DNA from 4 places in the Pseudomonas sp. R1-1 genome. Region 3 is predicted to be linked to each of the others. Evidence: predicted binding sites of a transcription regulator. Region 3 holds the regulator's gene; each other region holds the start of a gene.
What was found. Region 3 encodes FliA, which starts transcription of late flagellar genes. Its sites were predicted from a motif close to CTAAAGTTTNNNNNNNNNNNGCCGNTAA; they were not measured.
Positions count from the first base shown of each region.

Region 1 (5,476 bases), 2.8 Mb from region 3:
GGCGTCGGCAGACCGGCGTGGTACACGGCGTAGTTGACGAAGGCCGGGTCCATGACGATGTCGCGGTGGTTGGCGATGAACAGATAGGCGCTGCCGGACTTGAATTGCTCGACCCCGGTGTAGGTCACGCCGTCGGTGGCGCGCTCGATGGTGTGATCGACGTAAGACTCGATCTTGTCCTGCAAAGTCGCCACCGACACCACGTCGGCGAACTCACGACGCAGCCGATGGGCTATAAGAGGTTTGAGCATCCAGCCGAAGGCACCGGCAAAACGCGGGAAGCGGAAGTGGGTGAGGATATCTAGAAACGCCTTGTCGCCGAGCAGTCTTGCCAGTACCACGGGTACTTCGCTGTCGTCGTAAGGTCGGATGGCATCGAATTCGCCCATCATGCTCTCTTGTTGGAAACGGCTAGGGTAAGTAAAGGGTTTGATCGAAAACCCGCGGGGCACGGTCTGAAAAAATAGCCAGACACCAATAGCCCTGCCAATAGACCGGCGATTATACGCACAAGTCACTTGGGAGACCGCGATGCTGGAAGCCGCTGAGTATGAATGTCCGTATTGCGGGGAAGAAGTCGAGACCACGCTGGATCTGTCCGGTGGCGATCAGACGTATATCGAGGACTGTCAGGTGTGCTGCCGACCGATCACCTTTGTTTTACAGGTGCATGAAGATGAATGGCACCTGGAAGTCTTCAGCGAAAATGAATGAGGGGCGCCCATGCAGCGAATCTACGAACCGGCCAGCCTGATGGAAGGCGAAATGCTCAAGGGCATGCTCGCCAGCGAAGGTATCGAGGCGCACCTGAGCGGCCGCGATCTGCTCGGTGGCACGGGCGAGCTGCCTATTTTCGGGCTGTTGGGGTTGTCGGTGGATAACGGTCAGGCCGAGTACGCCCGTGAGTTGATCACCGCGTACAATGCCGCGCTGCCGCTGCCCGGCGATGAACCGGAAAGCTACCCCGGTACGCTGGTCTGTTAGGCTGGCGTCGGTTTTATTCAAGAGTCGTGTTGCCCCATGTGTGGACGTTATGCCCTGTTTCGCTGGAACCGCGATTTCGCGGCCCTGCCAGGTTTTCCCGCCGATCAGCAGGCGCAGTGGAACATTTCCCCCAATGATTCAGTGCTGATGCTGCGCGCCGGTGAAGACGGCGGGCGCACCCTGGCCCGCGCGCGTTGGGGGCTGACGCCGCGGTGGCTGACCGATTTGTCGAAAACTCCTGCCCACGCCCGGGCGGAAACCGTGGCCGAGCAACCAATGTTCCGTGAAGCGCTGCGCTTGCGCCGCTGCCTGTTGCCGGCCAACGGTTTTTACGAATGGCGCGGAACCCAGCGTAAACGTCCGTTCTGGCTGACGCCGGGGGAGGGCTCATCGCTGTTTTTTGCGGCGATCTGGGAGGCGTATCCGGTGCAGGAGCAGGTCTGGCTGAGTACCGCCGTCATCACCCAGCCGGCGGCCAGTCAGCGCCGACCGTTGATTCTCGATGAGGCGGGGCAGGCGGCATGGCTTGATCCGGAAACACCGCTGCATGTGTTGCAGGGCTTGCTGGCCAGTGAGCCGGCGGTATTGCGCGAGCGGGTGTTGGCGAATCTGGTGAATGATCCGAAGTTGAACGGGCCGGAGTGTTTGACCCCGGGCTAAGTCTGTAGATCAAAAGCCCCTCACCCTAGCCCTCTCCCGGAGGGAGAGGGGACTGAATGGGGGATTTTGAAGATATGCGCCGATTTGCGTGTATTTCACTGAATCCATAATCGCCGCGGTTTCGCGGGTCGATGCAGGGTGGCAGACAACCCGGTCGGTCCCCTCTCCCTCTGGGAGAGGGCTAGGGTGAGGGGCTTTTGATCTTCAGACCTTGAACTGATTGATCAACCGCCGCTGCTGTTCCGCCAGTTTGGTCAACCCGGCACTCGCCGAACTCGATTCATCCGCACCGCCCGCCACTTCATTGGCCACCTGACCGATATTGATCACGTTGCGATTGATGTCATCGGCCACCGCACTCTGCTCCTCCGCCGCGCTGGCGATCTGCGTGTTCATGTCGTTGATCACCGAGACTGCATGAGTAATCGTCTCCAGCGCCTCGGCGGCTTTCGCCGCGTGTTGCACGCTTTCGTCGGTGCGGTTCTGGCTGTCTTCCATGACCCGCACCACATCGCGGGTGCCTTGTTGCAGTTGCTGGATCATGCTCTGGATTTCTTCGGTGGCTTGCTGGGTTTTCTGCGCCAGGTTGCGCACTTCGTCCGCCACCACCGCAAAGCCGCGACCTTGTTCGCCGGCGCGCGCCGCTTCGATCGCCGCGTTCAACGCCAGCAGATTGGTCTGCTCGGCAATCCCGCGAATCGCCGTGAGGATCGCGTTGATGTTCTCGCTGTCCTTGGCCAGGGTTTGCACGACCTCGACCGCTTTGCCGATTTCCCTGGCCAGCACACCGATCGAGTTCGAGGTGTCACGCACGATCTGCATGCCCTGAGTGGCCGCCTGATCGGCGTGGCTCGCGGCCTGCGCCGCTTGCGTGGCATTTCGCGCCACGTCTTGCGCGGTCGCGGTCATTTCCTGCACCGCTGTTGCCACCTGATCAATTTCGGCCATTTGTTTCTGGATGCCGATGTTGGTGCGAATAGCGATGTCGGCGGTGTGCTCCGAGGAATCGCTGACGCTCTGCACCGAGGTCACCACTTGGGTGATCATCGCCTGCAATTTGGCCAGGAAGGTGTTGAAACCCTTGGCGATCGAGCCGAGTTCATCGCTGCGGTCACTGCTCAGGCGGCGAGTCAGATCGCCTTCGCCTTGCGCGATGTCATTGAGCATGGCGACCATCTGCTTGAGTGGCCGGGCAATGCCGTGACCGACCAGCCAGATCACCAGCAAGCCGAGGCCGGCGATCAGCAAACCGACCATGGCCATGCCGAAGGTGTCGGACTTGCGCTGGGCATCGAGGTCGGCCTGCAGCGTTTGCAGATCGGCCATCACCGCGTTGAGCGGCAGTTGCAGCATCAGCGTCCAGCGCGCGTCGGTCTGACCGATGCCGAACGGCAGGTACAACTCGATCCGGCCCTTGTCCTTGTTAACGGAGTAAGTCACTTCGCCGCGCTTGAGGTTGGCCATGTTGGCGGACTGTTCGGCATCGAGAATGTCGCTGACTTTTTCGCCGAATTTGCTCGGGTCCTTGGTGTAGGCCACGATCCGGCCGTTGCTGCCGACCAAGGCCATTTCCCCGGCACCGCTGTAGAGTTTCTGGTTGGCACCCAGCAGCATCTCTTGAATGAAGTTCACCGACAAATCAGCGCCGACGATGCCTTGGAAAGCGCCGTTGAGCATGACCGGTTCGATAAACGAGGCAAGCATGACCACCTTGTCGCCGACCTTGTACGGCGCCGGATCGATCACGCAGGGCTTCTTGCTTTCCTTCGAGCACAGGTAGTACTCGCTGGCGCGCACGCCGGTCGACAGGGTTTTCTGGTCGTCGACGTCGATCAGTTTGTCGAGGCCGAGGGTGCCGTCCTCGTTGCGGAACCACCACGGCAGAAAGCGCCCGTTGCTTGCGTCGATACCGACCACGCTGGTGCCGACGTAGGCCGCGTCGTTGTGGTCGAGAGCATTCTTTTCCCAGCCAATGTACGTGCCGAGAATTTTCGGGTTCTTTTCGACGTTCTCTTTGATCAGGCTGATCAGTTGCTCGCGGCTGACGCTCAGGCGTGGCTGGCCATCGGCGCCCGGCGTGCCAAGCAGAGCGTTGACGCGCACCAGGCCGCCGGCAATCAGCAGCGGTGCTTCGAGTTCACGCTGGATCTGGCTGACCTGGGTTTGCGCCAGCGCGGTCAGGCGCTGCTCGATGACCTGCTCGAACTGGGCCTGGGTGCGTTGTTGCACCATCGCTTGGGTGCGCGCGCCGGCAAACAGCGCATACAGCACCAGCGCCGCTACCACGCTAAGGACAATGGCGCCGGCCAGGGCAGCGACGGAAAACTGGATCGATTTGAACTTCATGGGAGCTCCGCAGGCAGGAGAATATCTGCGAAAGATTTATCGGCGGCGGCTGCGGGGCCATGAGTGGCGCTGGTCGGAATCGGCCCGGGATGTCGTAAATCGGCTTCTGCGTGACGCAGCGGCTGTGTGGCTGGCGGTCGCCTGGATATTTTTCGATGCGGGCAATGTCTGAGAAGCCACTGCTACATGTCCGTTGTATCTGGCGTCTATACAATTACCCGCCTAGGATACGCCACAGGTTTTCAGGGAGCTTTTCAATGAACAAGACATTGGTTGTTAGTGCACTGAGCGCAGCGCTGTTGCTGGCCGGTTGTCAGTCGGTCAACACCACCAGCGGCGGCGCCGTCGGGGTGGAGCGCAAGCAGTACATGTTCAGCATGCTGTCGGCACAAGAGGTCGATCAGATGTATGCCCAGTCTTATCAGAAAACTGTTGGCGAGGCGTCCAGCAAAGGTGTGCTGGACAAGACCAGCCCCGAGGCCAAGCGAGTGCAGGCGATTGCCAACCGCTTGATCGCGCAGGCGCCGAATTTCCGTCCGGATGCGGCGCAGTGGCAGTGGGAGGTCAATCTGATCAAGAGCGACGAGCTCAACGCCAACTGCGGTCCCGGCGGCAAGATCATTTTCTACACCGGGCTGATCGACAGCCTGAAACTCACCGACGATGAAATCGCTGCGGTCATGGGCCATGAAATCGCCCACGCCTTGCGCGAGCACGGTCGTGAAGCGATGTCCAAGGCTTATGGCATCGAGATGGCCAAGCAGGGCGCCGGTGCGTTGTTCGGTCTGGGTCAGGACAGCCTGGCGCTGGCCGACACCGTGGCCAACTACGGCATGACCTTGCCCAACAGCCGCGCCAATGAAAACGAAGCCGACCTGATCGGCCTGGAACTGGCCGCCCGCGCCGGCTACAACCCGAATGCGGCGATTACCCTGTGGGACAAGATGAGCAAGGCTTCGGAAGGTTCGCCGCCGGAATTCATGAGCACTCACCCGGCCTCGACCAGCCGGATCGCCGCGTTGCAGGCAGCGATTCCGAAGGTCATGCCGCTCTACGAAAAAGCCCCCAAATCCTGAGTCAGTGATCGTTCCCACGCTCTGCGTGGGAACGCCTCAAGGGAGGATCCGCGTTCCAATGGGACGCAGAGCGTCCCCGGCTGCATTCCCACGCAGAGCGTGGGAACGATCCTTCTCTCAGGGTTAAATCCAGCCACTGCTCTGCATCGCTTTGTACACCGCAACAATCGCCAGAATGAAAAAGGCCGATGCCGCCAGGCGACGGATCAAGGTCAGTGGCAGTTTGTCCGCTGCAAAATTACCCGCCAATACCACCGGCACGTTGGCAATCAGCATGCCCACGGTGGTGCCAATGATCACCAGCCACAATTCCGGGTACTGCGCGGCGAGCATCACCGTGGCGATCTGGGTCTTGTCGCCGATTTCGGCAAGAAAGAACGCAATCAGCGTAGTCAGGAACGGGCCGAACT
Region 1 covers NZ_CP071663.1:1,114,713-1,120,188, forward strand. Annotated here, with positions in the region: gene J3P75_RS05255 (1-acyl-sn-glycerol-3-phosphate acyltransferase) at 1-389, opposite strand, end outside; gene J3P75_RS05260 (CPXCG motif-containing cysteine-rich protein) at 532-714, shown strand; gene J3P75_RS05265 (putative signal transducing protein) at 724-984, shown strand; gene J3P75_RS05270 (SOS response-associated peptidase) at 1,021-1,644, shown strand; gene J3P75_RS05275 (methyl-accepting chemotaxis protein) at 1,849-3,990, opposite strand; gene J3P75_RS05280 (M48 family metallopeptidase) at 4,248-5,066, shown strand; gene J3P75_RS05285 (TMEM165/GDT1 family protein) at 5,190-5,476, opposite strand, start outside.
Region 1: J3P75_RS05275 (methyl-accepting chemotaxis protein) is a predicted target of FliA. The motif match lies at 4,027-4,054, and genes of this name have one in related genera.

Region 2 (5,476 bases), 1.2 Mb from region 3:
CCACTGCACTTGATCAGGGCCAAACAGCACGATCGCCGTTGAACCGAGCTTGAAGCGCCCAAGTTCCGCGCCTTTTTCCAGATGAATCGGCGCGCGCGCGGCTTCGTCGTAACGGAATGTTTTCAGCTCGCGCTTCGGCGGCGTGACCAAGCCGGCCCAGACGGTTTCGATCGACGCAACGATCATCGCGCCGACCAGAACCACGGCCATCGGGCCTCGTTCAGTGTCGAAAATGCACGCTACACGCTCGTTGCGGGCGAACAGTTCCGGGACGTTTTCGGCGGTGGTCTGGTTGACCGAAAAAATCCGCCCAGGAATGTAGACCATTTCACGCAGGGTACCGGCCAGCGGCATGTGCACGCGGTGGTAATCCTTCGGCGACAGGTAAATGGTGGCGAAGTCGCCGCCCATGAACGGCGCGGCGTTGGCTGCGTCACCGCCGAGCAATTCGAGCACGCTGAAACTGTGGCCCTTGGCCTGGAACACGCGACCATGCTCGATCGGGCCGAGCTGGCTGACCGCACCATCGGCCGGGCTGAGAATCGCGCCTGGGGTCTGGTCCAGCGGACGCGCGCCGTCTTTCAGGGCGCGGGTGAAGAAGGCGTTGAAGTGCTCGTACGCGGTCAGGTCTTCGACCAGCGCTTGCGACATGTCCACCTGATAACGCTTGGCGAACCATTGGGTGAAGGCATTCTTGAACCAGCGCACGCGGCACTCGGCAATGCAGCCGGCCAGGCGCGACAGCAGGTGATGCGGCAGCAGGTACTGGCTGAGGATAAACAGACGCTCTTTCATTGATTTTCCTTGGAAGCTTGAATCTCGACGGGCGTGTCGGGGTGGTTGCCCCATTCGCCCCAGGAACCGGCGTAGCCCTTGACCCGCGGATAACCGAGGGACTTGGCCACCAGATACGTGAAGCCCGACCGGTGATGGGTCTGGCAGTGGGTAATGATTTCTTTGTCTTTAGTGATGCCGAGCTCTTCGAGGATCTGCGGCATGTCGGTGCGGATGCGCAACTGGCGCGCCTTGTCCATGCCGGCAGTCCATTCGAAATTGACCGCACCGGGAATGTGTCCGCCCTTGGCCGCGAGGATTTTTTCACCGGAATACTCCAGTGGACCGCGCGCATCCCAGATCGCCAGATCGGCGGCGCCGAGGCGGCTTTGCAGGTATTCACGGGTGGCTGTCGGCCCTTCGTGCAGTGTCAACGCCACCGGGCCACCGACGGCTGGCGGTACCTGAATCGACATCGGCAGACCTTCCGCCAGCCAGGCCGGCAGGCCACCGTCTATATAGTGGTATTTATCGTGGCCGATCACATCGAGCAGCCAGATGAACCGTCCGGCCCAGCCGCCGCCCTCGTCGTCATACACCACGTAGACCGCATCCGGACGATGCCCCAGCTCACCGAACAACGCTTCCATATCGGCTTGCGCTGGCAGCAGGCCCGGTGCCGGGGGCTGGCCGAGCTGGGTGCGTTTCGGGTCGACAAAACGTGCGCCGGGCAGGTGACCCTCGGTGTAGCGCGCAGGGCTGGTCAGGTCCACCAGGATCAGCTCCGGGGACTCGAGTCGCGGGAGCAGGTCGCTCGGCTCGATGACGAGCGGCAAGCCAGAGAAGTCAGACATGCGAGGTCTCCAGAGCACAAAGGGGAGGATTGTAGCGCAGCCTCATCGGCCGCGGCTGCTAAAGCTGTGCAGGGCTTTTTCGATGCACTGCGCGGTTTTAGCGAAGGCTTGCACGGTGATGTCGGCGAATGGCCCGCCGCCCTGATCGGCGACGACGATCATGATCACTCGGCCGTTGTTGACCAGCGAGCGCAGGAATAGATGTTCGCCACGGAACAGCGTACGCAGGCTCGCCGGCAGCAGCGCGGAAAACTGCGCGTTGTTGTCCGGGGTGATTCGCACCTGCGCCTGTTGCGTCAGCAGGCGTTGCAGCACCTTGCTTTGACTGACGACGAAACTCAGCGCGCCGGCTTCCTTCGGCAGGCCGGCAGTCTGCTGCACGCGCAGCGTCGAGTGCGTGCGGTCGGCCATCAGAATCATCACCCGACGCATGCCGCTGGCCACCAGCGCATTGCGTGCAGCGACGGTCAGGCTCATGGCGTTGGTGAAGCGGCTGGGTTCGGCGAGCAGTTCGGCGCATTGCCGACGCCACTGGCCGAGGTCGTCCGACGACGGTGCTGCCGCGGGCAGCATGCCTGCGGGCAAGCGTCGCGTGCCCCACGGCCACAGCAGCGCAACCGCCGGGTGCCACACATCCGGCATGGCGTGCTGGCGCGCGCTGTTCGCCGCTTGCTGGTGCAACTGCTGTTGCACCTCGTCCATGGACATCTGCAGATAAAGGCTGGTCAGGTACTGCCAGCGTTCGCTGTGCGGACTGTCCCAGGCCTGATGCGCCGACAGCGCCAGCCCGTTGGCCAGCAGCACGGTGTTGGCCGGCTGATTGAGCCAGCGGCGCAGGGTCGGGTCATCGTCGAGGCGGTTTTGCTGGCGTAACGGATGTTCGCTGTCGCGGGCGATACGCAACACCTGCACCAGTTCACGCTGTTCGTTGAGCAGCAATTTATAGCCTTGCTGGACCCAGATCGGCAGGCGCCAGGCCTCGACCAGCGCATCGGCAATCTTCAGCAGGCGCACGCCAAACAACTGCTTTTCGACGAGGTGCGCCGGTTCGCGTTTATGGATCACCCGCAGCTCCCATTCCTCAAGCAGCTGCGGGAAGGTCAGCGCCAGCGGCCACAGCGGCGAGAGAAACAGCAGGCTGCCCCAATGGATGTCCTGCCACAGCCGCGCCAGGCGACTGGCAAAAAAACCGTTGGCCTGTTGCGTCGCGTGCTGACTGATCAATTGCAGTTGGCGCAGGGCTTTGGGGATCTGCATCTGCGGTTCGGCGGGCAGGCGTGCGAGCAGTTCTTCAGTGCGAGCCAGGCCGAGGCGGTTGATGGCGACCTCGAGATTTTCCGCTGGCGTGGCCATGGTGCCGTGGGTGTGACGATTCGCCTCACGCAGGATGCTCAAGGCCAGCGCCGGGCTGTCCTGCATCAGGTCGGCGATGTCGCGCAGCGAGCTGCGATTGTCGCGGATCGCGCGGCACACTTTGTCGTGCGCCGCTTGCGGGACGGGCAGGCGGACGCTGTCGAGCAGCTTTACCCAGCCGTCGAGAGTGGTCGGTTTTGCGTGTGGGACGTTCGTTTCATTAGCCATGTCTGGACGGAATCTTCACTGACTGTAGACGCGCCCGGCACGGGCTAAATTGGCTTTTCGCCTGAACTGGCTATAGTCTGGCGCAGTTTTGCCGATAAGTAGAAGAAGAGATTTTTTAACTTCCGAATATGACCTTGAACCCGACTTAAACAAGTACCTTCTACCTATGGCTAAAATTATCGGCATCATCGTCGTATTCGCGAGCGTGCTCGGCGGATACGTGCTCTCCCACGGCAAGATTGCCGCCCTGATCCAGCCCTTCGAGGTGATGATCATCGGCGGTGCAGCACTGGGCGCGTTCCTGCAGGCAAACCCCGGCTACATGACCATGCACGTGCTCAAGAAATCCCTGAGCATGTTCGGTTCGCGTTTCACCCACACCTTCTATCTGGAAGTGCTCGGGCTGATCTACGAGATCCTCAACAAGAGCCGCCGCGAAGGCATGATGGCTATCGAAGGCGACATCGAAGATGCCGCCGCGAGCCCGATCTTCGCCAAGTACCCGGCGGTACTCAAGGATGAACGCATGACCGCGTTCGTCTGCGATTACCTGCGCATCATGTCCTCCGGCAACATGGCTCCGCACGAGCTCGAAGGCCTGTTCGACATGGAGCTGTACAGTCTTAAAGAAGACCTTGAGCACCCATCGCATGCAGTCAACGGCATCGCCGATGGCATGCCCGGTTTCGGTATCGTCGCGGCGGTACTCGGTATCGTGGTGACCATGGCCTCGCTGGGCGAAGGCGACCAGGCGTCGATCGGTCTGCACGTCGGTGCGGCACTCGTCGGTACGTTCTTCGGTATTCTCGCGGCGTACGGTTTCTTCGGCCCGCTGGCGCACTCGCTGGCTCACGATGCCAAGGAAGAACTCAACGTCTACGAAGCCATCAAGGCCTCGCTGGTGGCCTCCGCTTCCGGCATGCCGCCGTCGCTGGCGGTCGAGTTCGGTCGCAAGGTTCTGTATCCGGCCCACCGTCCAAGCTTTGCCGAGCTGGAACAAGCCGTTCGCGGTCGTTAAGAAATGGAAAATAATCAGCCGATCATAGTCAAGCGCGTCAAGCGCATTGCCGGCGGGCACCACGGCGGGGCGTGGAAAATCGCCTTCGCCGACTTCGCCACCGCGATGATGGCGTTCTTCCTGGTGTTGTGGCTGCTGTCCACGGCGACGCCGGAACAGAAAATCGCCATCGCCGGTTACTTCAAGGACCCGGTCGGCTTCTCCGAAAGCGGTACGCCGTACATCATCGATCTGGGCGGCACGCCGACCCTGGCGCCGGAAAATACCCTCAACCCGGAGGTGAAGTCGCAGCCGCAGCCCGACAAGGTCACGGTCGACACCGAGCAGGTTGAAGGCATGGCCGAGCAGGTCGAGAAGGAGCGTCTGGAGCTGTTGCTGCAAGAATTGCAGAACAAGGTCGACGAGAACCCGCAGCTGCAGAAATTCAAAGACCAGATCCTCTTCGAGATCACGCCGAACGGCTTGCGCATCCAGATCATGGACGCCGAGAACCGGCCGATGTTCGACTCAGGTTCCGCACGTCTGAAGCCGTACTTCGAAGACATCCTGCTGGCGATGGCCGACACGATCAAAGCGGTGCCGAACAAGATCAGCATCAGCGGTCACACCGATGCCAAGCCTTACATCGGCAGCGGCGACTACGGCAACTGGGAGCTGTCGGCCAACCGCGCCAACGCCGCCCGGCGTGCCTTGGTCGCTGGCAGCTACCCGGATGCACAAGTGGCGCGGGTGGTCGGTTATGCCTCGTCGGCGCTGTTTGACCGCGAGAACCCGTTCAACCCGGTCAACCGCCGTATCGATATCGTCGTGCTGACCAAGAAGGCCCAGGCGGCCATCGAGGGTGCGCAAGGTGCCGATGCGGCCAAGCCAGCGGATCAGAGTCAGAACGGTGCTGCACCGGCGGCGCCTGCTGATCCGAATGCATTGCCGGCGGATCAGCAACCGGTGCCTGCGCATGAGCTGCGTGAGCGGTTGAATCTGTTTGATGATGCCGCGCCGAAGCCGGCGGCGCCGGGTGGGGCGGCGCCAGCGCCGAAGCAGTGATTGATAAAAAAACCGACAGTGATGTCGGTTTTTTTTTTGCCCGGTTTTCGGCTTGAGGATTACTGTGCCGCGAAGGTCGCAGCCCCTCACCAGCCCTCTCCCCCAGGAGAGGGAGCCGATCGGGTGACGCTGGAGCTCAGCCTCGACCTGATCGTGCTCTGCTGAATCCATAATCGCTGCGATCTTTCAGGTCGGCGGACAGCGC
Region 2 covers NZ_CP071663.1:5,621,171-5,626,646, reverse strand. Annotated here, with positions in the region: gene asd (archaetidylserine decarboxylase) at 1-795, opposite strand, end outside; gene J3P75_RS25170 (rhodanese-like domain-containing protein) at 792-1,628, opposite strand; gene J3P75_RS25165 (HDOD domain-containing protein) at 1,671-3,209, opposite strand; gene motA (flagellar motor stator protein MotA) at 3,376-4,227, shown strand; gene motB (flagellar motor protein MotB) at 4,231-5,271, shown strand.
Region 2: motA (flagellar motor stator protein MotA) is a predicted target of FliA. The motif match lies at 3,280-3,307, and genes of this name have one in related genera.

Region 3 (5,476 bases):
AGGACGAGCTGCGCAAGACCCAGTCGCGCATCGTCACCGCACAGGCCGAATTGAGCCTGCGTGGCGAAGCCGACGGCAACACCAATCAGCAGTTGTTCGCCGGGCTGCCGTTGACGGCCGGCCTGCCGCTGACCGCTGCCGAACCGTTGACCGAGCCGACCTACGCTGCACCGGCGCGTCCGGCCGCAGCGCCTGCGCAGGCTTCGGCGGGCGTCGATCCGCGTGCGCTGGATTCGATGCGTTTTGAGTTGAACAGCCTGCGCGAACTGATGGAAGTGCAGCTCGGCACGCTGGCCTGGAATCAGCTGCAGGGCAGCCGCCCGGCGCAAGCCAATCTGTATCGCCGTTTGCAGCGCATTGGCCTGTCGGGCCCGCTGTCGCGCGATCTGCTGGCGATGATCACCGATATCGAAGAGCCGCGTCAGGCCTGGCGCATGTTGCTCGCGCATCTGGCGCGGATGATTGCCGTACCGGAAGTCGAGCCGCTGGAAGAGGGCGGTGTGATTGCGATGGTCGGCCCGGCGGGCATGGGCAAGACCACCACGCTGGCCAAGCTGGCGGCGCGTTATGTGCTCAAGTACGGCGCGCAGAATGTGGCGCTGGTGAGCATGGACAGCTTCCGCATCGGTGCGCAGGAACAACTCAAGACCCTGGGGCGCATTCTCAATGTGCCGGTGACCCACGTCGATCCGGGCCAGTCGCTGGTACAGGCGCTCGATCCGCTGCTGCGCAAGCGCGTGGTGCTGATCGATACCGCCGGCCTGCAGGCCAGCGATCCGGCGCTGCGCATGCAGCTGGAAAGCCTGGCCGGGCGGGGCATTCGCTCAAAAAATTATCTGGTCCTGGCAACCACCAGCCAGAAACAGGTTCTAACCGCCGCTTATCATAGTTACAAGCGTTGCGGGCTGGCCGGCTGCATTCTGACTAAACTGGATGAAACAGCCAGTCTTGGTGAAGTGTTGAGCCTGGCGATCAGTCATGAATTGCCGGTCGCGTACCTGACCGATGGCCCACGGATTCCGGATGATCTGCATCTGCCGCGCCGTCATCAACTGGTCAGCCGCGCCGTCAGCGTGCAAATGCAGGAAGAACCCAGCGAAGAAGCCATGGCTGACATGTTCGCTGATATCTATCACAGCCCGACCAAGCAGGTTGGCTGAGGTAATCATGAACAGTTTTTGTACCTACATCGATGGTCTGCCACGCATTGTTCCGATCCGGAACGCGCAGCCAGTAATGTGGCCTCCGTCTATGCAAGACAAGGTAAAGAAATAACATGGGCAGCATGCATCCCGTACAGGTGATCGCGGTGACCGGCGGCAAAGGTGGCGTCGGCAAGACTAACGTGTCAGTGAACTTGTCGCTGGCGCTGGCAGAGCTTGGCCGTCGGGTCATGCTGCTGGACGCCGACCTCGGTCTGGCGAACGTCGACGTTCTGCTGGGGCTGACCCCCAAACGCACGCTGGCCGACGTGATCGAAGGCCGCTGTGAACTGCGCGACGTGCTGTTGCAGGGCCCGGGCGGGATTCGCATCGTGCCGGCGGCGTCCGGCACGCAGAGCATGGTCCACCTGAGCCCGGCGCAGCACGCCGGCCTGATTCAGGCGTTCAGCGACATCGGCGACAATCTCGACGTGCTGGTGATCGACACCGCTGCGGGCATTGGGGACTCGGTGGTCAGTTTCGTCCGCGCCGCGCAGGAGGTGTTGCTGGTGGTATGTGACGAGCCGACCTCGATCACCGACGCCTACGCACTGATCAAATTGCTCAACCGCGATTACGGCATGAACCGCTTCCGCGTCCTCGCCAACATGGCGCAGAGCCCGCAGGAAGGGCGCAACCTGTTCGCCAAGTTGACCAAGGTCACGGACCGTTTCCTTGACGTCGCCCTACAATATGTCGGCGCCGTCCCGTATGACGAAAGCGTGCGCAAGGCCGTGCAGAAACAACGCGCCGTCTACGAAGCCTTTCCACGCTCCAAATGCGCCCTGGCTTTCAAGGCCATCGCGCAGAAGGTCGACACCTGGCCGCTACCGGCCAACCCGCGCGGCCATCTGGAGTTTTTCGTCGAGCGTCTCGTGCAGCAAACCGCAGGGCCTGTGATATGACCGCCAGTGGCATGAATCTTTACAAGAAGTCGGCGCGTGACGCGCAGTACGAGTTGATCGAGCGTTACGCGCCACTGGTCAAGCGCATTGCCTATCACTTGCTGGCACGGTTGCCGGCCAGTGTGCAGGTCGAAGACCTGATCCAGGCCGGGATGATCGGCCTGCTCGAAGTGTCGACCAAATACGACGCCAGCAAGGGCGCCAGTTTCGAAACGTACGCGGGCATTCGAATCCGCGGCGCGATGCTCGATGAAGTGCGCAAAGGGGACTGGGCGCCACGCTCGGTCCACCGCAATACCCGGATGGTCAGCGACGCGATTCGCTCGATTGAAGCTAAAACCGGCCGTGACGCTAAAGATCACGAGGTTGCGGCCGAACTCCAATTGAGTCTCGACGATTATTACGGGATTCTGAATGACACTTTGGGCAGCCGCCTGTTCAGTTTCGACGACCTCTTGCAGGACGGCGAACACGAAGGGCTGCACGAGGATGGCGCCAGTGCTCATATGGAGCCGTCACGCGATCTGGAAGATGAACGCTTCCAGGCCGCGCTGGCGGACGCGATTGCCAATTTGCCGGAGCGTGAGCGACTGGTGTTGGCGCTGTACTACGACGAAGAGCTGAACCTCAAGGAAATCGGTGAAGTCCTTGGCGTCAGTGAATCGCGGGTCAGCCAGTTACACAGCCAGTGCGCGGCCCGTTTGCGGGGGCGTTTGGGGGAGTGGCGAGCGCGCTGAAGGCAGTGTGGGGACACTGCGAAACGAGGCTGGTGCGGTGATGAACGGCGCCGGTCTCGATCCGTTGTGCTCCAGACAAACTTTAAGTGCTGCGCCAATTGATTGAAGTGGCGCGTCCAGGTGCTGGGCGCGTTTAAGACTGCTTGGAGGTCGAATTGAACAAAGACATGAAAATCCTCATCGTTGATGACTTCTCAACGATGCGGCGGATCATCAAGAACCTGCTGCGCGATCTTGGGTTCACCAACACCGTCGAGGCCGATGATGGCGTAACCGCCATTCCGGTCCTCAACAGCGGCAGCATCGACTTTCTGGTAACGGACTGGAACATGCCGGGCATGACCGGTATCGACCTGCTGCGCCACGTGCGCGCCGATGAAAAACTCAAGCACCTGCCGGTGCTGATGGTGACCGCTGAAGCCAAGCGCGAGCAGATCATCGAAGCCGCTCAGGCCGGTGTGAACGGCTACGTGGTCAAACCTTTCACGGCTCAGGCGTTGAAAGACAAAATCGAGAAGATTTTCGAACGCATCGGCTGAGAACGCGCGGGGGAGCTATGGAGCATAACGAATCTTCACAGGGCGATTTTGAATCGACCCTGAAAAAACACGCGGTCGAACTGGTCGAAAGCCTTGAAAAGGGCAGGTTCGGCGACGCGGTGCAACTGATCCATGAGCTCAATCAGACCCGTGACCGTGGCCTGTATCAGGAAGTGGGCAAGCTCACGCGTGAACTGCACAGTGCGATCGTCAATTTCCAGATCGATCCGCACATGCCGCAGGCCGAGGAAGTGTCGCAAATCACCGACGCCACCGAACGCCTGGGCTATGTGGTCAAGCTGACGGAAGCCGCGGCCAACCGCACCATGGATCTGGTGGAAAGCGCCACACCGGTGGTCAACAGTCTGGCCGATGAAGCCCAGACGTTGAGCGCCGATTGGGGTCGCTTCATGCGTCGCGAGGTCGGGGCTGAAGAGTTCCGCGAGCTGGCGCGCCGGGTCGACGGTTTTCTGTCACGCAGCAGCACGGACAACCGTGCGGTGTCGAGCAATCTCAACGACATCCTGCTGGCCCAGGATTACCAGGACCTCACCGGTCAGGTGATCAAGCGCGTGACCCAACTGGTCACCGAAGTCGAAAGCAATCTGCTCAAACTCGTCCTCATGGCCAGTCAGGTCGACCGCTTTGCGGGCATCGAACATGACCGTGCTGCGATGCTTGCCGAAAAAGATCCACAAAAACATCTCTCGCAGGGTGAAGGTCCGCAGATTCATGCCGATAAACGAGAAGACGTTGTGTCCGGTCAGGACGATGTGGACGATTTGTTATCCAGCCTTGGATTCTAGAGTTTCGGAATTTCGGGTTTTTTGGGTTTTTAGACCTGTAGGAGCACCCCATTAATGAGCTTCGGCGCCGATGAAGAGATCCTTCAGGATTTCCTGGTTGAGGCCGGCGAGATTCTTGAGCAACTGTCCGAACAACTGGTCGAGCTGGAAAGCCGCCCGGATGACGCAGACCTGCTCAACGCAATTTTTCGCGGTTTCCACACTGTAAAAGGGGGCGCCGGCTTCCTTCAGCTCAATGAGCTGGTGGAGTGCTGTCACATCGCCGAAAACGTGTTCGACATCCTCCGTAAGGGTGAGCGTCGCGTTGATGCAGAACTGATGGACGTCGTGCTCGAAGCACTGGACGCGGTGAACAGCATGTTCAGCGAAGTCCGCGAGCGTGCACCGATCACCGCCGCCACGCCAGAACTGCTGGCCGCGCTGGCGCGTCTGGCCGAGCCGCAAACCGCTGACGAAGCCCCGGCTTCGCCAGTGGCTGAGATGATCGAGGAACTGGTCGTCGAAGGCGACGCATCCGGCGACATCACCGATAACGAATTCGAGCAGTTGCTGGACTCGCTGAACGCCGTCAAGGCCGAAGCCGAAGCCCCGGCCGCTGCGGCCCCTGCGCCGGCCGCCGATGTGCCGGCCAGCGATGAAATCACCGACGCCGAGTTCGAGTCGTTGCTCGATCAGTTGCACGGTAAAGGCCAGTTCGCGGTTGACGCGGTAGCGCCGACTGCAGCGGCTCCGGCCGCACCGGCCAAGGGCGACAGCTCCGATATCACCGACGATGAATTCGAAGCGCTGCTTGATCAGTTGCATGGCAAGGGCAATTTTGCTGTCGATGCGCTGGAATCGGCTATCGCCTCGGCACCTGCAGCCGCCGCCCCGGCCGCCGCCGCAGCCGGCAGCGACCTGATCAGCGATCACGAATTCGAATCGCTGCTCGACGAATTGCACGGCAAAGGCAAGTTTGACGCCAGCGCCGCAACGGCTGGCTCCGCATCAAGCGTGGCCACGCCGGCCGCCAAGGCTCCGGCTGCCGCTGCTGCTGCGCCAAAAGCTGCGCCGAAGCCTGAGCCAAAAGCCGAAACGCCAAAACCCGCCGCCGCGGCTGCACCGGCCCCAGCCCGTGCGCCTGCCTCGCCACCGCCTGAAAAACCGGCGAGCGAAGCCGAGACCACCGTACGTGTCGACACTGCGCGTCTGGACGAGATCATGAACATGGTCGGCGAACTGGTGCTGGTGCGTAACCGTCTGGTGCGCCTGGGCCTCAACAGCGGCGACGAAGCCATGTCCAAGGCC
Region 3 covers NZ_CP071663.1:4,451,111-4,456,586, reverse strand. Annotated here, with positions in the region: gene flhF (flagellar biosynthesis protein FlhF) at 1-1,160, shown strand, start outside; gene fleN (flagellar synthesis regulator FleN) at 1,277-2,107, shown strand; gene fliA (RNA polymerase sigma factor FliA) at 2,104-2,844, shown strand; gene J3P75_RS19950 (chemotaxis response regulator CheY) at 3,012-3,383, shown strand; gene J3P75_RS19945 (protein phosphatase CheZ) at 3,401-4,189, shown strand; gene J3P75_RS19940 (chemotaxis protein CheA) at 4,244-5,476, shown strand, end outside.

Region 4 (5,476 bases), 2.0 Mb from region 3:
ATGGCGAAACCTGTTTGACCGGCGCGGCAAATCGGGCGCCTTGCTCAAGAAACGGCGTGCTGAAATTGCTGTGATACAGCGCCTGATATTCCTTCGGATAATCGCCGTTGTTGGTCAGCGTATCGTTGAGGCTGAAGGCGGCGCTGCCTGGAACCGTGACCAGTTCGGTGGCCACGGAGAAGTCGACTTTCTTGAACGCCTGCTCTTTCAACTCCCCACGCAGGCTGATGGCATAGGGGGGATTTTCGTCAATGTGCAGGGTGACGGTACTGGCCGGGATGTTAGCGGCGCGGCCGTGCAAAGTCAGCAGCTCACCATTGTCGATGCCGGGGTGACCGACCCATTCATAGCCACAGCGGGTCACCAGCTCGTTGAAACCTTCCAGCCAGCCCAGACCACCGCGTCCGTTGAGTTCGATGAAGGCCGGGTTGACCACCTCCTTGACCGGCGAATCCCAGCCCATGCGCACATCGCCGACGGACGCCTGCAAGACGTTCATGCCACGGGTCGGCACTACGGAGAGTTTCATGGTGCCGTTATCGATATCGACGATGCTCACGCCTTCCTGCCGGCCGCCATGCAAGGTGCGCAGGCTGACGGAAAAGGGTTTGTCGGTTTTCACGCCCAATTGCGCGCTGGTGATGGTCCAGTTTTGCGCGGACTTGGTGCTATCGAGCAATACGTAATCCCAGGCCATGGCGTGGGAAGCAGCAGAGAGTGCGCCGAGTGCGACGGCGAGTTTGAGCGGGGTCATGGCAGCAGCCTTTATTGGAGTTGTGCCATTTATATAGCGCTGCGGAAACGTTTCAGCAAGTGCATTAGATCGACGGGGCGCATGTTCTGCCGAAGATCTTCATTGACGCAATCGCGAGCAGGCTCGCTCCCACAGGGGATCCGGGTTTTCACAAAATCTGTGAATCACACCGAAAACTGTGGGAGCGAGCCTGCTCGCGAAAGCTATTTCAAAGGCGCATCAACGAAAGCGATCAACCTCGGAACGCAGATCCGCCGCCAGTTTTTCCAGCTCCTTGGCGGTAACCGCAAGGTTGGAAACCACTTCGCGTTGTTCGCTGTTAGCCAGCGCAATGCTCTGCAAGTTGCTGCTCAGCAACGTCGCGGTGCTACTCTGCTCCTGCGTCGCCGTGGTGATCGCGGCAAACTGTTGGCCCGCCGAACGGCTCTGCTCATCAATCCGCGCCAGCGCCGAGGCGACGTTGGCGTTGCGCGACAGGCCTTCCTGCATCAGCACATTGCCCTGCTCCATGGTGCTGATCGCGTTGCCGGTTTCCTGCTGGATGCTGTGAATCATGCTGGAGATTTCATCAGTGGCCTGACGAGTACGCGAGGCCAGGCTGCGCACTTCGTCGGCGACCACGGCAAAGCCGCGACCCTGCTCACCGGCACGCGCCGCTTCGATCGCCGCGTTGAGTGCCAACAGGTTGGTCTGCTCGGCGATCGAGGTGATCACGCCGACGATGCCGCCGATTTCCTGGGAACGCTGACCGAGGGTGTTGATCACGGTGGCGGTGCTGTTGAGGGCGCCAGCAATTTGCTCCAGCGACGACGAAGCTTCTTCCATCGAGCTGCGGCCGATCTGCGTTTGCTGAGCATTTTCCTGTGCCAGACGCTGGGTGGCGCTCATGTTGTCGGCGATGTTCAGCGAGGTCGCGCTGAACTCTTCCACCGCGCCGGCCATGCTGGTGATCTCGCCGGACTGTTGCTCCATGCCGTCATAGGCACCGCCGGACAAACCGGACAACGCCTGCGCCCGGCTATTGACCTCTTCCGAGGAGCGACGGATGTGCTCGACCATGGTCGACAAGGCCTGGCTCATCTGGTTGAACGCTCGCGACAACTGACCGATTTCATCGTTGCTCGACACGTTCAGACGTACGCTCAGATCGCCCGCGCCCAACGCTTCGGCCTGCCGCACCAGATCGCTCAACGGCGCCAGTTTGCTGCGCAGCAGCCAGACCACCGAACCGACCGCCAGCAACATCGCCAGCAGACTGCCAATCGCCAGTTGCGTGCCGACGCTCCAGGTCACCGCGCGAATCTCGGCTTTCGGCATGCTCGCCACCACCGACCAAGGGCCACCTTCGAACGGCACGGCAATGCTGTAGAAGTCTTCGCCCTGATCGCTCCAGAACTCACCCTTGCCCGGAGTTTTCACCAGTGCGTTGATGGCTGGCACCGCCTGGTCCAGCGACTCGACACCGGCGATCGGCACCAGCCATTTGTTCTGCTCGTCGAGCAGCGCCAGCGAGCCGGTCTGGCCGATGCGGAAGCGCTTGAGGTTGGCGAACTGGGCGTTCTGCGCGTCGGTGTAATCGAAGCCGACATACAACACGGCAATGATCTTGCCGCTGCCGTCACGCACCGGCGTGTACTGCGACATGTAATAGCGCTCGAACAACAGCGAGCGGCCGACGTAACTCTGCCCCGCCATCAACTTCGCGTACGCCGGGTTGGCGTGGTCGAGCACGGTGCCGATGGCGCGCGTGCCGTCCTGCTTGCTGACGTTGGTGCTGACGCGAATGAAGTCTTCGCCGCTGCGCACGAATACCGTGGCCACGCCGGCGGTCATCTGCTTGAACTCGTCGACTTCCTTGAAGTTGTTGTTCAGCACTTCGTTGCCCAGATGCAGGCCCGGGGTCTGCACGCCGGCCACGGTCACGGGCTGGTCAGGGTGCACGCTCAGGCCGCTGCCGAAGCGCTTTTCGAACAAGCCGCTCAGGCGCAGGGTGCTTTCACGCAAGGTGCCGTGGAACGTGCTCAGTTGGTCGGCCAGCAGCCGCGCCTCACTGGCCAGATGCTCTTCACGGGTGGCGAGGTTGGCAGAATCCAGCGAACGCAGGGCGAACACCGTACTGCCGCTGATGACAATCGCCAGTATCACGGCGAGGGCGAGGCCCAGCTGCGAGGCGATCCGAGCACGAGGTTGAGACATGAACAGCTCCTGGCCGAGCCACCGAATCCTCCTTGATCGCGGTAAATGCCCGGGAAAATATTCTAATAATGGGGGTGCAGCCTGGAACCGGCACGACGGTTCCACTTGCTCATAGTCGGCGGTGAATGCGAATACTTGAGCGCGCAACGTGGGTATGGCGTAAGGCCTGCATTGTCGCCGCTCCAACGTTTCAGCTCAAGCGCGCCACCGCTGGCAGTTCCATGGCGCGGACTTCGCCCTGGAGGAAGTCACTGAGGCGGCGCAAACGTTCACCTCCGGGACGGGTTTTCGGCCACACCAGGTAATAATTCAGGCCACTGGCGACCGCCGTAGGCCACGGCAGGCTCAGACGTCCCTGGGCGACATCTTCAGCCACCATCAACAGATCGCCCATCGACACGCCGTAGCCGCGCGCCGCAGCGATCATCCCCAGTTCGAGGGTATCGAACACTTGCCCGCCCTTGAGTGAAACCTGATCCGACAATCCCATGCATTCCAGCCAACTGCGCCAGTCGCGACGGTCCGGGGTCGGATGAAGCAATTCGGTGCTGGCCAGCCGCTCCACATCCCACGGTTGGTCGTTGAGCAGATTAGGCGCACCGACCGGAATCAGCTCCTCGGCAAACAACAGGCTGGCTTCCCAGTCCGGCGGAAAATGGCCGTCGCTCAGCAGCACTGCGCAATCGAACGGCTCGTCATTGAAATCCACCGAATCGATGTCCATCCATGCACTGGTCAGTTGCACTTCGTTGCCCGACTGCAGATGACGGAAGCGACTCAGGCGCGCCAGCAGCCAGCGCATGGTCAGGGTCGATGGCGCTTTCATGCGCAGGATGTCGTCTTCGGCACGCAAGGTATTGCAGGCGCGCTCGAGCGCGATGAAACCTTCGCGAATGCCCGGCAATAAAAGTCGCGCGGCTTCGGTCAGTTGCAGATTGCGCCCGCTGCGCTGAAACAACCGACAGGCAAAGTGTTCTTCGAGGGTGCGGATATGCCGGCTCACCGCACTCTGGGTAATCGACAGTTCTTCAGCCGCGCGGGTGAACGAGCTATGCCGCGCCGCCGCTTCGAATGCGCGCAGGGCATACAACGGTGGAAGTCGACGGGACATGCACAGAGCTCCGGTAGCGGGATGCGGCCAACTTAGCAGAATCGGCGCTGGATGAGTTTTAATCATGCCACCCATCCTTTTTATCCCTTTGTGCAATCACGCTCACGCGCCGAGAATCGACGCTCTTCTGTTCCCTCTGAATCGAGTGGTGATGACATGCAGCATCCTGTGCGTAACGAACTCTGGGCCATTCTGCGGCTGGCCGGGCCGCTGATCGCTTCGCAGTTGGCGCACATGCTCATGGTGCTGACTGACACGCTAATGATGGCGCGCCTTAGCCCGGAGGCCTTGGCAGGTGGCGGCCTAGGTGCGGCGAGCTATTCGTTCGTGTCGATTTTCTGCATCGGCGTAATCGCCGCCGTCGGCACGCTGGTGGCGATTCGGCAGGGCGCCGGCGATATCATCGGTGCGGCGCGCCTGACCCAGGCCGGTTTGTGGCTGGCGTGGCTGATGGCGCTGGGCGCCGGACTGTTGCTGTGGAACCTCAAACCGGTGTTGCTGCTGTTTGGCCAGACGGAAACCAACGTCAACGCCGCCGGGCAATTTCTGATCGCCCTGCCCTTCGCCCTGCCCGGCTACCTGAGCTTCATGGCGTTGCGTGGTTTCACCAGTGCCATCGGGCGAGCGACGCCGGTGATGGTCATCAGCCTCGCCGGCACCGTGGCCAACTTCCTGCTCAACTACGCCTTGATCACCGGCATGTTCGGCCTGCCGCAGCTCGGGCTGACCGGTATCGGCCTGGTTACGGCAATTGTTGCCAACTGCATGGCACTGGCGCTGGCCTGGCATATGCGTCGGCATCCGGCATACGACGCTTACCCTCTGCGTGCCGGGCTGGCGCGGCCCAACCGGCAGTACCTGAAAGAGCTGTGGCGCCTCGGCCTGCCAATCGGTGGTACCTATGCGGTGGAAGTCGGTTTGTTTGCCTTCGCCGCCCTGTGCATGGGCACCATGGGCAGTACGCAAATGGGCGCGCACCAAATCGCGTTGCAGATCGTTTCGGTGGCATTCATGGTGCCGGCCGGGATGTCCTACGCCATCACCATGCGCGTCGGCCAGCATTACGGCGCCGGGCAACTGCTCGATGCGCGGATGTCCGGTCGCGTCGGCATCGCCTTCGGTGCGGTGGTAATGCTCGGTTTTGCCCTGGTGTTCTGGCTGTGGCCGAACGAGTTGGTCGGGTTGTTCCTCGACCATGACGACCCGGCGTTTGCCGAGGTGATCCGCCTCGCGGTAAGCCTGCTGGCCGTGGCGGCCTGGTTCGAGCTGTTCGATGGCACGCAGACGATCGCCATGGGCTGTATTCGCGGGCTCAAGGACGCCAAGACTACCTTTCTGGTCGGGCTTGCTTGCTACTGGCTGATCGGCGCGCCGGCGGCGTGGTGGATGGCGTTCCACCTGAACTGGGGGCCGAC
Region 4 covers NZ_CP071663.1:277,864-283,339, reverse strand. Annotated here, with positions in the region: gene J3P75_RS01260 (aldose 1-epimerase family protein) at 1-754, opposite strand, end outside; gene J3P75_RS01255 (methyl-accepting chemotaxis protein) at 974-2,950, opposite strand; gene J3P75_RS01250 (LysR substrate-binding domain-containing protein) at 3,141-4,061, opposite strand; gene J3P75_RS01245 (NorM family multidrug efflux MATE transporter) at 4,218-5,476, shown strand, end outside.
Region 4: J3P75_RS01255 (methyl-accepting chemotaxis protein) is a predicted target of FliA. The motif match lies at 3,063-3,090, and genes of this name have one in related genera.